DNA from 2 places in the Methylobacterium sp. E-046 genome. Region 1 is predicted to be linked to the other one. Evidence: predicted binding sites of a transcription regulator. Region 1 holds the regulator's gene; the other holds the start of a gene.

What was found. The regulator PhoB, encoded in region 1, activates phosphate uptake and scavenging genes when phosphate is short. The targets are predictions, from matches to a motif close to TGTCATNNANCTGTCAT.
Region 2: MKK82_RS30100 (putative 2-aminoethylphosphonate ABC transporter substrate-binding protein) is a predicted target of PhoB. The motif match lies at 3,272-3,288, and genes of this name have one in related genera.

The regions. Positions count from the first base shown of each region.
Region 1 is NZ_JAKSYP010000159.1:99,139-104,472, forward strand. Features, by position in the region: gene pstB (phosphate ABC transporter ATP-binding protein PstB) at 1-436, shown strand, start outside; gene phoU (phosphate signaling complex protein PhoU) at 553-1,272, shown strand; gene phoB (phosphate regulon transcriptional regulator PhoB) at 1,460-2,155, shown strand; gene MKK82_RS13810 (protein-disulfide reductase DsbD family protein) at 2,167-4,332, opposite strand; gene MKK82_RS13815 (aminopeptidase P family protein) at 4,451-5,334, opposite strand, start outside.
Region 2 is NZ_JAKSYP010000277.1:57,880-63,213, reverse strand. Features, by position in the region: gene MKK82_RS30120 (DeoR/GlpR family DNA-binding transcription regulator) at 1-106, opposite strand, end outside; gene MKK82_RS30115 (LysR substrate-binding domain-containing protein) at 103-984, opposite strand; gene MKK82_RS30110 (2-aminoethylphosphonate--pyruvate transaminase) at 1,124-2,233, shown strand; gene phnX (phosphonoacetaldehyde hydrolase) at 2,254-3,081, shown strand; gene MKK82_RS30100 (putative 2-aminoethylphosphonate ABC transporter substrate-binding protein) at 3,337-4,368, shown strand; gene MKK82_RS30095 (putative 2-aminoethylphosphonate ABC transporter ATP-binding protein) at 4,410-5,334, shown strand, end outside.

The DNA of each region.
Region 1 (5,334 bases):
CGGCCTGCGCCTCTACGAGAAGCTCCCGAAGGCCGAGCTCGACGTGCGGGTGGAGGAATCCCTGCGCAAGGCCGCCCTCTGGGACGAGGTGAAGGACAAGCTCCGGCAGGCGGGGACCGGCCTCTCGGGCGGCCAGCAGCAGCGCCTGTGCATCGCCCGCACGGTGGCGCAGCGGCCGGAGGTCATCCTGTTCGACGAGCCGACCTCGGCGCTCGACCCGATCTCCACGGGCCGCATCGAGGAGCTGATCGAGCAGCTGCGCGACGAGTTCACCATCGTGATCGTCACCCACAACATGCAGCAGGCGGCGCGGATCTCGCAGTTCACCGCGTTCATGTATCTCGGTCAGCTCGTGGAGTTCGGTCCGACCAACCGGATGTTCATGAATCCGGCGGAGCGGCGCACGCAGGACTACATCACCGGGCGGTTCGGCTGATACGAGCCGGACGCTCCGCCGAACCATACCGGCATTCGCCGCCGCGGCGGCGGGGCGGCGGATCCCCGCCAGACCCCGCGGATCGCGATCCGCGGGCCCTTATCGAAGGATCCACCATGCCCGGCCATATCGTCAGCTCCTACGACACCGACCTGGAGGACCTGCGTCGCTCGATCTCGGAGATGGGCGGCGTGGCCGAGAAGATGACCGCCGAGGCGACCGACGCCCTCGTGCGCCGCGACGACGCGCTCGCCCAGGCGGTGATCCTCGCCGACAAGCGCCTCGACGCGCTCCAGCGGGACATCGAGGAGCGCTCGGTGCTCCTCATCGCCCGGCGCCAGCCGCTGGCGATCGACCTGCGCGAGACCATCTCGGCGATCCGCGTCTCCGGCGACCTGGAGCGGATCGGCGACCTCGCCAAGAACGTCGCCAAGCGCGTCGTGGCGATCTCCGACCACGCGCCGGCGCAGAAGATCGTGCTGGGCGTCCGCCACATGAGCGACCTCGCCGAGGGGCAGCTCAAGGACGTGCTGGACGCCTATGCGAGCCGCGACATCCAGGCGGCCCACGATGTCTGGGAGCGCGACGGCGAGATCGACGCCCTGTACAATTCCCTGTTCCGCGAGCTCCTGACGTACATGATGGAGGATCCGCGCAACATCTCGTTCTGCACGCATCTCCTGTTCTGCGCCAAGAACGTGGAGCGGATCGGCGACCACACGACCAACATCGCCGAGACGATCCACTACCTCGCCACGGGCGAGACGCTGGCGGGCGACCGGCCGAAGAACGATGCATCGAACTACGCGACGGTGGACGGCGGCAAGGCTCCGTAGCCGAACCGCCTCGACACAGGCGCCGCGGCGCGCTCAGTCCTGTCGGGCGGCGCCAGAGAATCGGAGGCTGCGGGTTGAGGCTGAGCGGCGCCTCCCGCAGCCTCCGCCTGAGCGCCCGCTCCGGAGGGAGCCGGCGTCTCCGCAGGCCGAAGGGCGCCGCCTCGTGAACGGGTCATCGAACGTGAGCATGCAAGTCCTGATCGTCGAGGACGAGGAGGCGCTGACCACCCTGCTGCGCTACAACCTCGAGGCCGAGGGCTTCGTCGTGGACTCGGCCGCGCGGGGCGACGACGCGGAGCTGCTCCTGGCCGAGCGGATCCCCGACCTGGTCCTGCTCGACTGGATGCTGCCGGGTCTCTCGGGGATCGAGCTCTGCCGCCGCATCCGGGCGCGCCGCGAGACGGAGCGGCTGCCGGTGATCATGCTCACCGCCCGCGGCGAGGAGGGCGACCGGATCCGGGGGCTGGGGACGGGGGCGGACGACTACATCGTCAAGCCCTTCTCCGTGCCGGAGCTCCTCGCCCGGATCCGCGCGCTGCTGCGCCGGGCCAAGCCCGCCCATGTCTCGGACCGGCTGGCGGCCGGCGACCTCGAACTCGACCGCACCGGACACCGCGTTCGCCGCGGCGGCGAGGAGCTGCATCTCGGGCCCACCGAGTTCCGGCTGCTGGAGTTCCTGATGCTGGCGCCGGGCCGGGTCTTCTCCCGGGAGCAGCTCCTCGACGGCGTCTGGGGGCACGACGTCTACATCGACGAGCGCACCGTGGACGTGCATGTCGGACGCCTGCGCAAGGCGCTGAACGGCCCGCGCCAGCCCGACCCGATCCGCACGGTCCGCGGCTCCGGCTACGCGTTCGACGAGACCTTCTCGCTGGGGGCCTGAGGCGGCCCCGCTCAGCGGACGAGCGCGGCGCTCCGATCCGCGGCGGCCGGCACCGCTTGCAGGGCCGCCAGCACGACCCCCTCGGTGAGGATCTGTGGCAGCACCTGCGGCTCCCCGGTGCCGCTGTAGAGCAGGTAAAGCGGCACGCCGCTGCGCCCGTGCTTCTCCAGCAGGCGGGTAATCTCCGGGTTCTGATTGGTCCAGTCGCCCTTCAGGTAGGTCACGCCGCGCTCGGCCATCGCGGCTCGCACGGCCTTGGTGTTGAGCGAGGTCGCCTCGTTCACCGCGCAGGTGATGCACCACGCCGCGGTCATGTCGACGAAGGCCGGCCGGCGGCCGTTCACCAGGGCATCGAGGCGTGCCTGGGTGAAGGGCTCGATCCCGTCATGCGCGGCCTGCGCGGACGGCGTCGCGCGATCCTGCGGCACGGTCACGGCGAGGCCCGCGACGGCAACGAGGGCCAGCGCCGCGGCGCCCTGCGCGACGCGGCCGGTCCTGGGCGGGGCGGTGCGCCCCAGCTCCCAGGCCCAGGCGGCGAAGCCCACCAGCACGAGGCCGATCAGCGCCGCCAGGAGCCCGCGCGGATCGACCTGCTGCGCCAGCACCCAGACCAGCCACGCCACGGTGGCGTAGACCGGGAAGGCGAGGACCTGCTTCAGCGTCTCCATCCAGGCGCCGGGCCGCGGCAGCGCTCGGAGCGCGGGTGGCCAGAGAGTCAGGACCAGGAAGGGCAGGGCGAGGCCGAGGCCGAGGCTCGCGAAGACGGCGAGGGCCACGGCGGCGCTCTGCGTCAGGGCGAAGCCCACGGCCGAGCCCATGAACGGGGCCGTACAAGGGGTCGCCACCAGGGTCGCGAGGACACCCGTGAAGAACGAGCCGCCGAGACCCGCCCGCCGGGCGAGCCCGTCGCCTAGGCCGGCGAGACGCCCGCCGACCTGGACAACACCCGACAGGCTCAGGCCCATGGCGAAGAGCAGGTAGGCGAGCCCCGCCACCACGAGGGGCGATTGCAGCTGGAAGCCCCAGCCGATCGCCGCGCCCCCGCCCTTGAGGGCGATCAGCACAGCCGCGAGCCCGAGGAAGCTCGCCAGCACGCCGGCCGTGTAGGCAAAGCCGTGCATCCGCAGCCGGGCCGGGCTCTCGCCCGCGTGCCGCACGAGGCCGAGGACCTTGATCGACAGGACCGGGAACACGCAGGGCATCAGGTTGAGGATCAGCCCGCCGATGAAGGCGAAGGCCGCCGCGGTCGCGAGCGTCAGCGCGTCGAGTTCGGCCGCCACCTGCGGGACCGGGGCCGCGGAGGGCGGGATCGACGAGGCCGCCGCGGCGGGCGCCGGCTCGTCGCCGTACGCGAAGGCGAGGCGCCGGGTGCCGGCATCGCCCACCTCCTCGAGGGTGAGCACCCCCGGCAGCGCGCCGGGGACCGCCTCGGCCGGGCTGCTCCGGGCCAGGGTGAGGTGCAGCCCGGTGTCATCGATCGCCGCCACCTGCGCGGCGGCGTTGTCGATCGCGGTCTCGGAATACGGGAAGTACGCGACGTTCCGGATGGCGTCGGCCTTGAGGCCGCCGGCCGCGAAGTCGAGCCGCAGGGTGTCGCCCTGACTGGCGAGGCGCAACGGCCACAAAGCCGGGACCGGCAGGGCCGCGCGGGCACGGGCGAACAGCTCGGCATTGGCCGGATCGGGCTTCGGCTCCCCCACCGGCAGGGTGAGGGCGAGATCGGCCGAGCCGGGGACGCACTCGGTCTCGCAGACGAGGTAGGTCAGCTTGGCCTGGATCCGGACCGGGTCGGCGGGATCGAGGCTCGGCGGCGGCGTGACCGGCACGAGGAGCGTGACCTCACCCTCGTAGCCGTAATTCATCAGCGTGGCGATCGGGATGCGCTCCGGCGCGGGCCACCGGATCGCCCCGGCGTTGAAGCCCGCCGGCAGGGTCCAGGTCACCTCCGGGGGCAGGCCGGAATCCCCGGGATTGCGCCAGTAGACGTGCCAGCCGGGCTTCACCTGCATGCGAACGGCCAGGGTGAAGGGCTGCGCGCCCGCCACCGCGGCGGGCTCGGCGGCGAGGCTGGACCGCACGAGGTCCGACGGCGTTCGGAAGCCCTGGGGGAAACCTTGCGCGACCGCGACCGGGAGGCTTGCGGCGAGCGCCAGGATCAGGATGGCGAGGCGGATCATGCAGTCCCTTCGCGCGCCGGGCGGCCGCGGTTTCACGCGCGGTGCTTCATGCGCTGCGCGGGCCGTTCCATGATCGTGGCCTTACCATGGGTGGCGCCCGAAATCGCCGGCCGGCCGCTCAGTCCGAGAGCGGCGCGATGGCGCGCTCCAGCCAGGCGCGCGTCTCGGCATCGAGCCCCGGCGCGAGCGTCGCCCGCACCCTCTCATGGTAGGCGTCGATCCATGCGCGCTCGCCCGGGTCGAGCAGGTCCGGCTCGATCAACCGCCGATCATACGGCGCGAGCGTCAGCGTCTCGAAGCCCAGCATCGGGCGCTCACCGTCCGCGATCGCGCGGGGCTCGACCAGAACCAGGTTCTCGATCCGGATGCCGTAGGCGCCGCGGGCGTAGTAGCCCGGCTCGTTGGACAGGATCATGCCGGGCTCCAGAGCCACGGTGCCGGTCTTGGCGATCCGCTGCGGACCCTCGTGCACCGACAGGAAGGCCCCGACGCCGTGGCCGGTGCCGTGGTCGAAATCGAGGCCCGCCTGCCAGAGCGGCGCCCGGGCGAAGGCGTCGATCTGGGCGCCGGTCGTGCCGGTCGGGAAGACCGCACGGGCGATGGCGAGGTGGCCCTTCAGCACGCGGGTGAAGCGGTCGCGCATCGCTGCGCTGGGTGCGCCGACCGCGACGGTGCGGGTGATGTCGGTGGTGCCGTCGGAGTACTGCGCCCCGGAATCGATGAGGAACAGCTCGCCGGGCTGCACGGTCCGGTCGCTGGCGCGGGTCACCCTGTAGTGGACGATCGCCCCGTTCGGGCCGGACCCCGAGATCGTCGGGAAGGAGACGTCGCGCAGGTCGCCTCCGGCGGCGCGAAAATCCTCCAGCGCCTCCACGGCGGCGATCTCGGAGAGCCGGCCGGCGGCGGCGGCGGCGTCGAGCCAGGCGAGGAAGCGCACGACGCTCGCCCCGTCGCGGATATGGGCGGCGCGCGCGCCGGCGATCTCAGCGGCATTCTTGACCG
Region 2 (5,334 bases), on a different contig from region 1:
TTCCCTCGACGCTTACGCTGCCGTCGCGGCCGAGTCGCGCGAGTATCTCGTCCTGGCGGGAAGCCGCGAGGGTGCGGGTTTCGCGGGTCGAGCGCTTCCGGCTCATCGCTGAGCCCCTTCCGAAGCTGTCCCCGTTGCCAACCCGAACACCGCACGGATCAGGCGCAGGTTCTTCCGCCGCGCCAGGCAGGCGATCGCGTGGCGGTTGACAAGATCGGGTCCGTCGATCGGGATCGCGGCGATCCGGGCGTCCTCGCCGCATTCTAATGACAAGACGATACCGATCCCGATGCCGGCGGCGGCAGCCTCGATCACCGCTTCACGACTGTCGAGTTCCATCAGCACAGTGGGCGCGATGCGAGCGCTCCGACAGGCCCGGTCGAAGGTTCGCCGGGTCACGGAGGTGGGCTCGCGCAGGACCATGGCGGCCCCGTCGAGTTCGGCAGTATGCAACGCCGCGCGATGTGCAAGGGGGTGGGACCTCGGGACAACGGCGCATATGCGCGAGACGGCGATTTCCGAGAGGTGGAGGTCCGGATGCGCCTCGGCCTCCGTGAGGACGGCGACGCTCGCACGCTCCGACAGCAGGGCTTCGCGCGTGTCGGCAGCGTTGCCGAGGATCAATCCGACGACGATGCCGGGATGGTGCGCTCGGAGGCGCGCGAGGAGCGGCATCACGATGTGGGGCGAATCCACCGCGATCTCGATCCGCCCCGAAACGAGCGTCCGGTTGGCCTCCAGCAGATCCTCGGCTTGCTCCACGAGCCCGAAGAGCGGGCCGGTGACTTCAGCGAGAGCTTGACCCTGCGGCGTCAGTTCCGCGGCCCGCGCCGTGCGCCGGAACAGCACCAGGTCGTACCGCTCCTCCAGCGCCTTGATGTGCCCGGTCACCGCGGGTTGGCTGATGCAGAGGCGCTGCGCCGCGCGCGTGAAGCTGCCTTCCCGCGAGACGGCGTCGAAGGCGCGAAGCTGGAACAGATTCATGGCGATCTATCGGCGGGACTTATGACGAGCATTACGAGAAACGATTTGATCTGATGGGTTGTCTGAACGCAAGATCGACCCGTCCCCGAAGCGCCCACGCTGCTCCGGGTCATCCCTCGGCAGATCGGGCAGGATCACCATGACAGCCGCCGCTCCCATTCTCCTCACGCCCGGTCCGCTGACGACGTCCGAGCGCACGCGCGCGGCGATGATGACCGACTGGGGCTCCTGGGACGGAAGTTTCAATGCTCTCACAGCGAACGTCTGCGAGCGACTCGTCGCGATCGCAAACGGCACCGGCAGCCATGTCTGCGTGCCGCTGCAGGGAAGCGGCACCTTCGCCGTCGAGGCCGCGATCGGTACCCTGGTCCCGCGTTCCGGCAAGGTGCTGGTCCTCGTGAACGGCGCCTACGGCAAGCGCCTCGCGAAGATCTGCGAGGCCTTGGGACGCGACCACACGGTCTACGAAACCGCCGACGACGTGCCCACGACACCCGAGGCCGTCGACGGACTGCTTGCCGCCGATCCCGCCATCAGCCATGTCGGGCTGATCCACTGCGAAACCAGCACCGGCATCCTCAACCCGCTGCCAGAGATCGCCGCCGTGGTCGCACGTCACGGTCGCGGCCTGATCGTCGATGCGATGAGTTCCTTCGGCGCACTCCCAATCGACGCGGCCGTGGTACCGTTCGAGGCGCTGATCGCTGCTTCGGGCAAGTGCCTGGAAGGCGTGCCCGGCATGGGTCTCGTGATCGCGCGGGCGGACGTCCTGGCCAGGGCCGAGGGCAACTCGCCTTCGTTGGCACTGAACCTCAGTGACCAGCACCTCTACATGCAGCGCACTGGGCAGTGGCGCTTCACCCCGCCGACCCACGTCGTCGCGGCGCTCCACGAGGCGCTGCTGCAATACGACGAGGAGGGTGGCCTGCCGGCCCGCCACGCCAAATACGCCCGCAACTGCGAGGTACTGATTTGTGGCATGGAACGTCTTGGCCTGAAGTCTTTCCTGCCGTCGGAGATCCAGGCTCCGATCATCGTGACCTTCCACGCGCCGAGCGACCCGAAGTACCGCTTCGCCGATTTCTACGCCGCCGTGCGTGAGAAGGGCTTCATCCTCTACCCCGGCAAGCTCACGCAGTTGGAAACGTTCCGGGTCGGCTGCATCGGCCACGTTGAATCCGCCGACATGGAGCGCGCGGTCGAGGCCGTCGCTGAGGTGTTCGCCGAACTGAACGTCACGACCCTCTGATCGCAAAGGAAAGCATCCCCATGCCCTACGCTCACCCGAAGAAACTTCAGGCCGCGATCCTCGATTGGGCCGGGACCGTCGTCGATTTCGGCTCCTTCGCACCCACCCAGATCTTCGTCGAGGCGTTCGCGGAGTTCGGGGTCGCCGTAAGCCTGCCCGAGGCACGGGGCCCGATGGGCATGGGCAAGTGGGATCACATCCGCACGCTTCTCAATCAGCCCGAGATCGCCGCGCGCTACGCCGCTGCCCGCGGACGCGAGGCGACCGATGCCGACGTCACCGCGATCTACGAGCGCTTCATGCCGCTGCAGATCGAGAAGATCGCAGAGCATTCAGCCGTGATCCCCGGTGCGCTGGACGCCATCGCCGAACTGCGGGCCAAGGGCCTCAAGATCGGCTCCTGCTCCGGATACCCCGCCCGCGTCATGGAGCGGGTGGTCGCGCTCGCTGCCACCAATGGCTACGTCGCCGACCACGTGGTCGCCACAGATGAGGTCCCGAACGGGCGTCCCTTCCCGGCCCAGGCGCTTGCCAACGTGATCGCACTCGGCATTGACGATGTCGCCGCCTGCGTGAAGATCGACGATACGGTCCCGGGCATCCTCGAAGGGCGCAAGGCCGGGATGTGGACGGTGGCGCTCACCTGCTCCGGCAACGCGCTCGGGCTGACCTACGATGCGTTCCGCGCCCTTCCCGCCGATCGTCTCGCCTCCGAGAGGACGCGGATCGCCGCCCTGTTTGCCGATTCGAGGCCTCACTTCCTCATCGACACGATCGCCGACCTGCCAGGCGTCGTGAACGACATCAACGGGCTCCTGGCCGCCGGACGCATGCCGCAGGCCTACTGAGGGTGACGGCGGAGGACCATTTATCCCGGTCGAACGCGGCTTCACCCGCAATCTTTAATGTTCCGACATCGATCCGCTGCCAAATGCCGTGGACGAACCACGGCTGACTGTATTAATATAAATCTTGCCATGTAGTGGCTTCTAAAGAGGCAAGGAGTGCGTAAATCCTGAACTTGGTCGTCGAAAGTTTTGTCTTTCTACTGTCATGTATCGGACGCTAGAAACGTCAGAACGAAATACCTCGGAGCAACGTCCATGAAATTCGTCGGCCTCCTCGCTCTGACCCTCGCTATGACGTCGACTTTGACGGCTCCAACCGCAGTATCGGCAGCGGAACGCACCAAGCTGACGATCTACACAGCCCTGGAAAACGACCAGCTTGGCCCCTTCAAGGCTGGTATCGAGCGGGCGGTGCCCGAGATTGAGGTGGTCTGGGTACGGGACTCGACGGGCGTCATCACCGCCCGGTTCCTCGCCGAGAAGGACAATCCCCGCGCCGACATGGTGATGGGGCTCGCCGCATCCAGCCTCCTCATGTTCGAGAAGCAGGGTCTGCTTGCCGCCTATGAGCCCAAGGGAGCCGACGCCCTCAAGCCCGCTTTCCGGGATTCCGTCGGCCCCTACAGCTGGACCGGCACCGACGCCTCGATCGGCGTGGTCTGTTTCAACACCGCGGAAGCGGAGAAGGATGGCGCGAAGGTCCCCGTGCGATGGGCTGACCTCCTGGTGCCGTCCCTCAAGGGCAAGGTGGTGATGCCACACCCCGCCTCCTCCGGCACCGGTTACCTACTGGTCGCCGGTTGGCTCCAGGGCATGGGCGAAGAGGCCGGCTGGGCTTTCATGGACAAGCTCCACGAGAACATCGCCGCGTACCTGCATTCGGGTTCGGCGCCCTGCGTCCAGGCCGCCCGCGGCGAGCGCACTGCCGGTCTGTCGCTGGACATGCGCGGCGCCGCTGAGAAGACGAAGGGGGCGCCACTCGCCGTCGTCGTTCCCGCCGACGGCACGGGCTGGGACGAAGAAGCCTACGCCATCGTCGGTACCACCAGGCATCTGGAACTCGCCCGCAAGGTCGCCGACTGGGGCGCGACCAAGGCGGCCAACGAGCTCTACGCCAAGAGCTACGCAGTCGTCGCCTATCCCAGCGTTGCCAACGTGCCCGCGAACTACCCCGCCAATGCCGAGGCCGCAATGATCAAGAACGATCTCGGCTGGATGGCCGACAACCGCGAGCGGGTGCTTGCCGAATGGTCGCGTCGCTACGAGGCCAAGGCCGCCAAGAAGTAGGGTTCGTCCGAACGAGTACGCAAGAGATCGAGGGTGCTGCTATGACGCTTCGCGATGCGACGCCGTTCCTGAGGGTTTCGGGATTGTCGAAGCGCTACGGTGCTTTCACCGCCCTCGACGGAATCGACCTGGAGATCGCGAAAGGTGAGTTCGTCTGCTTCCTCGGCCCTTCCGGCTGCGGCAAGACGACCTTGCTGCGCATGATCGCCGGGCTCGACCGGCAGGATGAGGGACGCATCGAGATCGGTTGCCGAGATGTCTCGTCGGCCCCGCCCTCGGAGCGTGACTTCGGTATCGTGTTCCAATCGTATGCGCTGTTCCCGAACCTGACCGTCGCGGCCAACGTCGCCTACGGCCTCGTCAACACGCGAATGCCGAAGGCGCGGATCGCCGCGCGGGTCGCCGAGCTCCTGTCTCTCGTCGGCCTGCCCGAACAGGGAGCCAAGTATCCGGTCCATCTCTCTGGCGGCCAGCAACAGCGGGTGGCACTCGCCCGGGCACTGGCCACCTCGCCCTCCCTGCTCCTCCTCGACGAGCCGCTCTCGGCCCTCGATGCCAAGGTGCGCACGCGGCTTCGCGACGAGATCCGGCAACTGCAGAAGCGCCTCGGCATCACGACCATAATGGTCACGCACGACCAGGAGGAGGCGCTCGCCATGGCGGATCGGGTCGTGGTGATGAACCGTGGCGCGATCGAGCAGGTCGGCACGCCCCAGGACATCTACCGCCAGCCCGCTTCGGCGTTCGTGGCCGATTTCATCGGAGCGATGACCTTCCTCGACGCCACGGTCGGGGGGGTCTGCGAGATCCGCGTCGGCAGCGTCGACCTCGTATGCGAGGATGGGCGCGGCTTCATTCCCGGCAGCCCCGTCCGCCTCGGCTTCCGCCCAGAGGAGATCCGTGTCGGTAACGTCGCCGCCACCGACGTCAACGCCATCGAGGTGCGGGTGCGCAGCCTGGAATTCC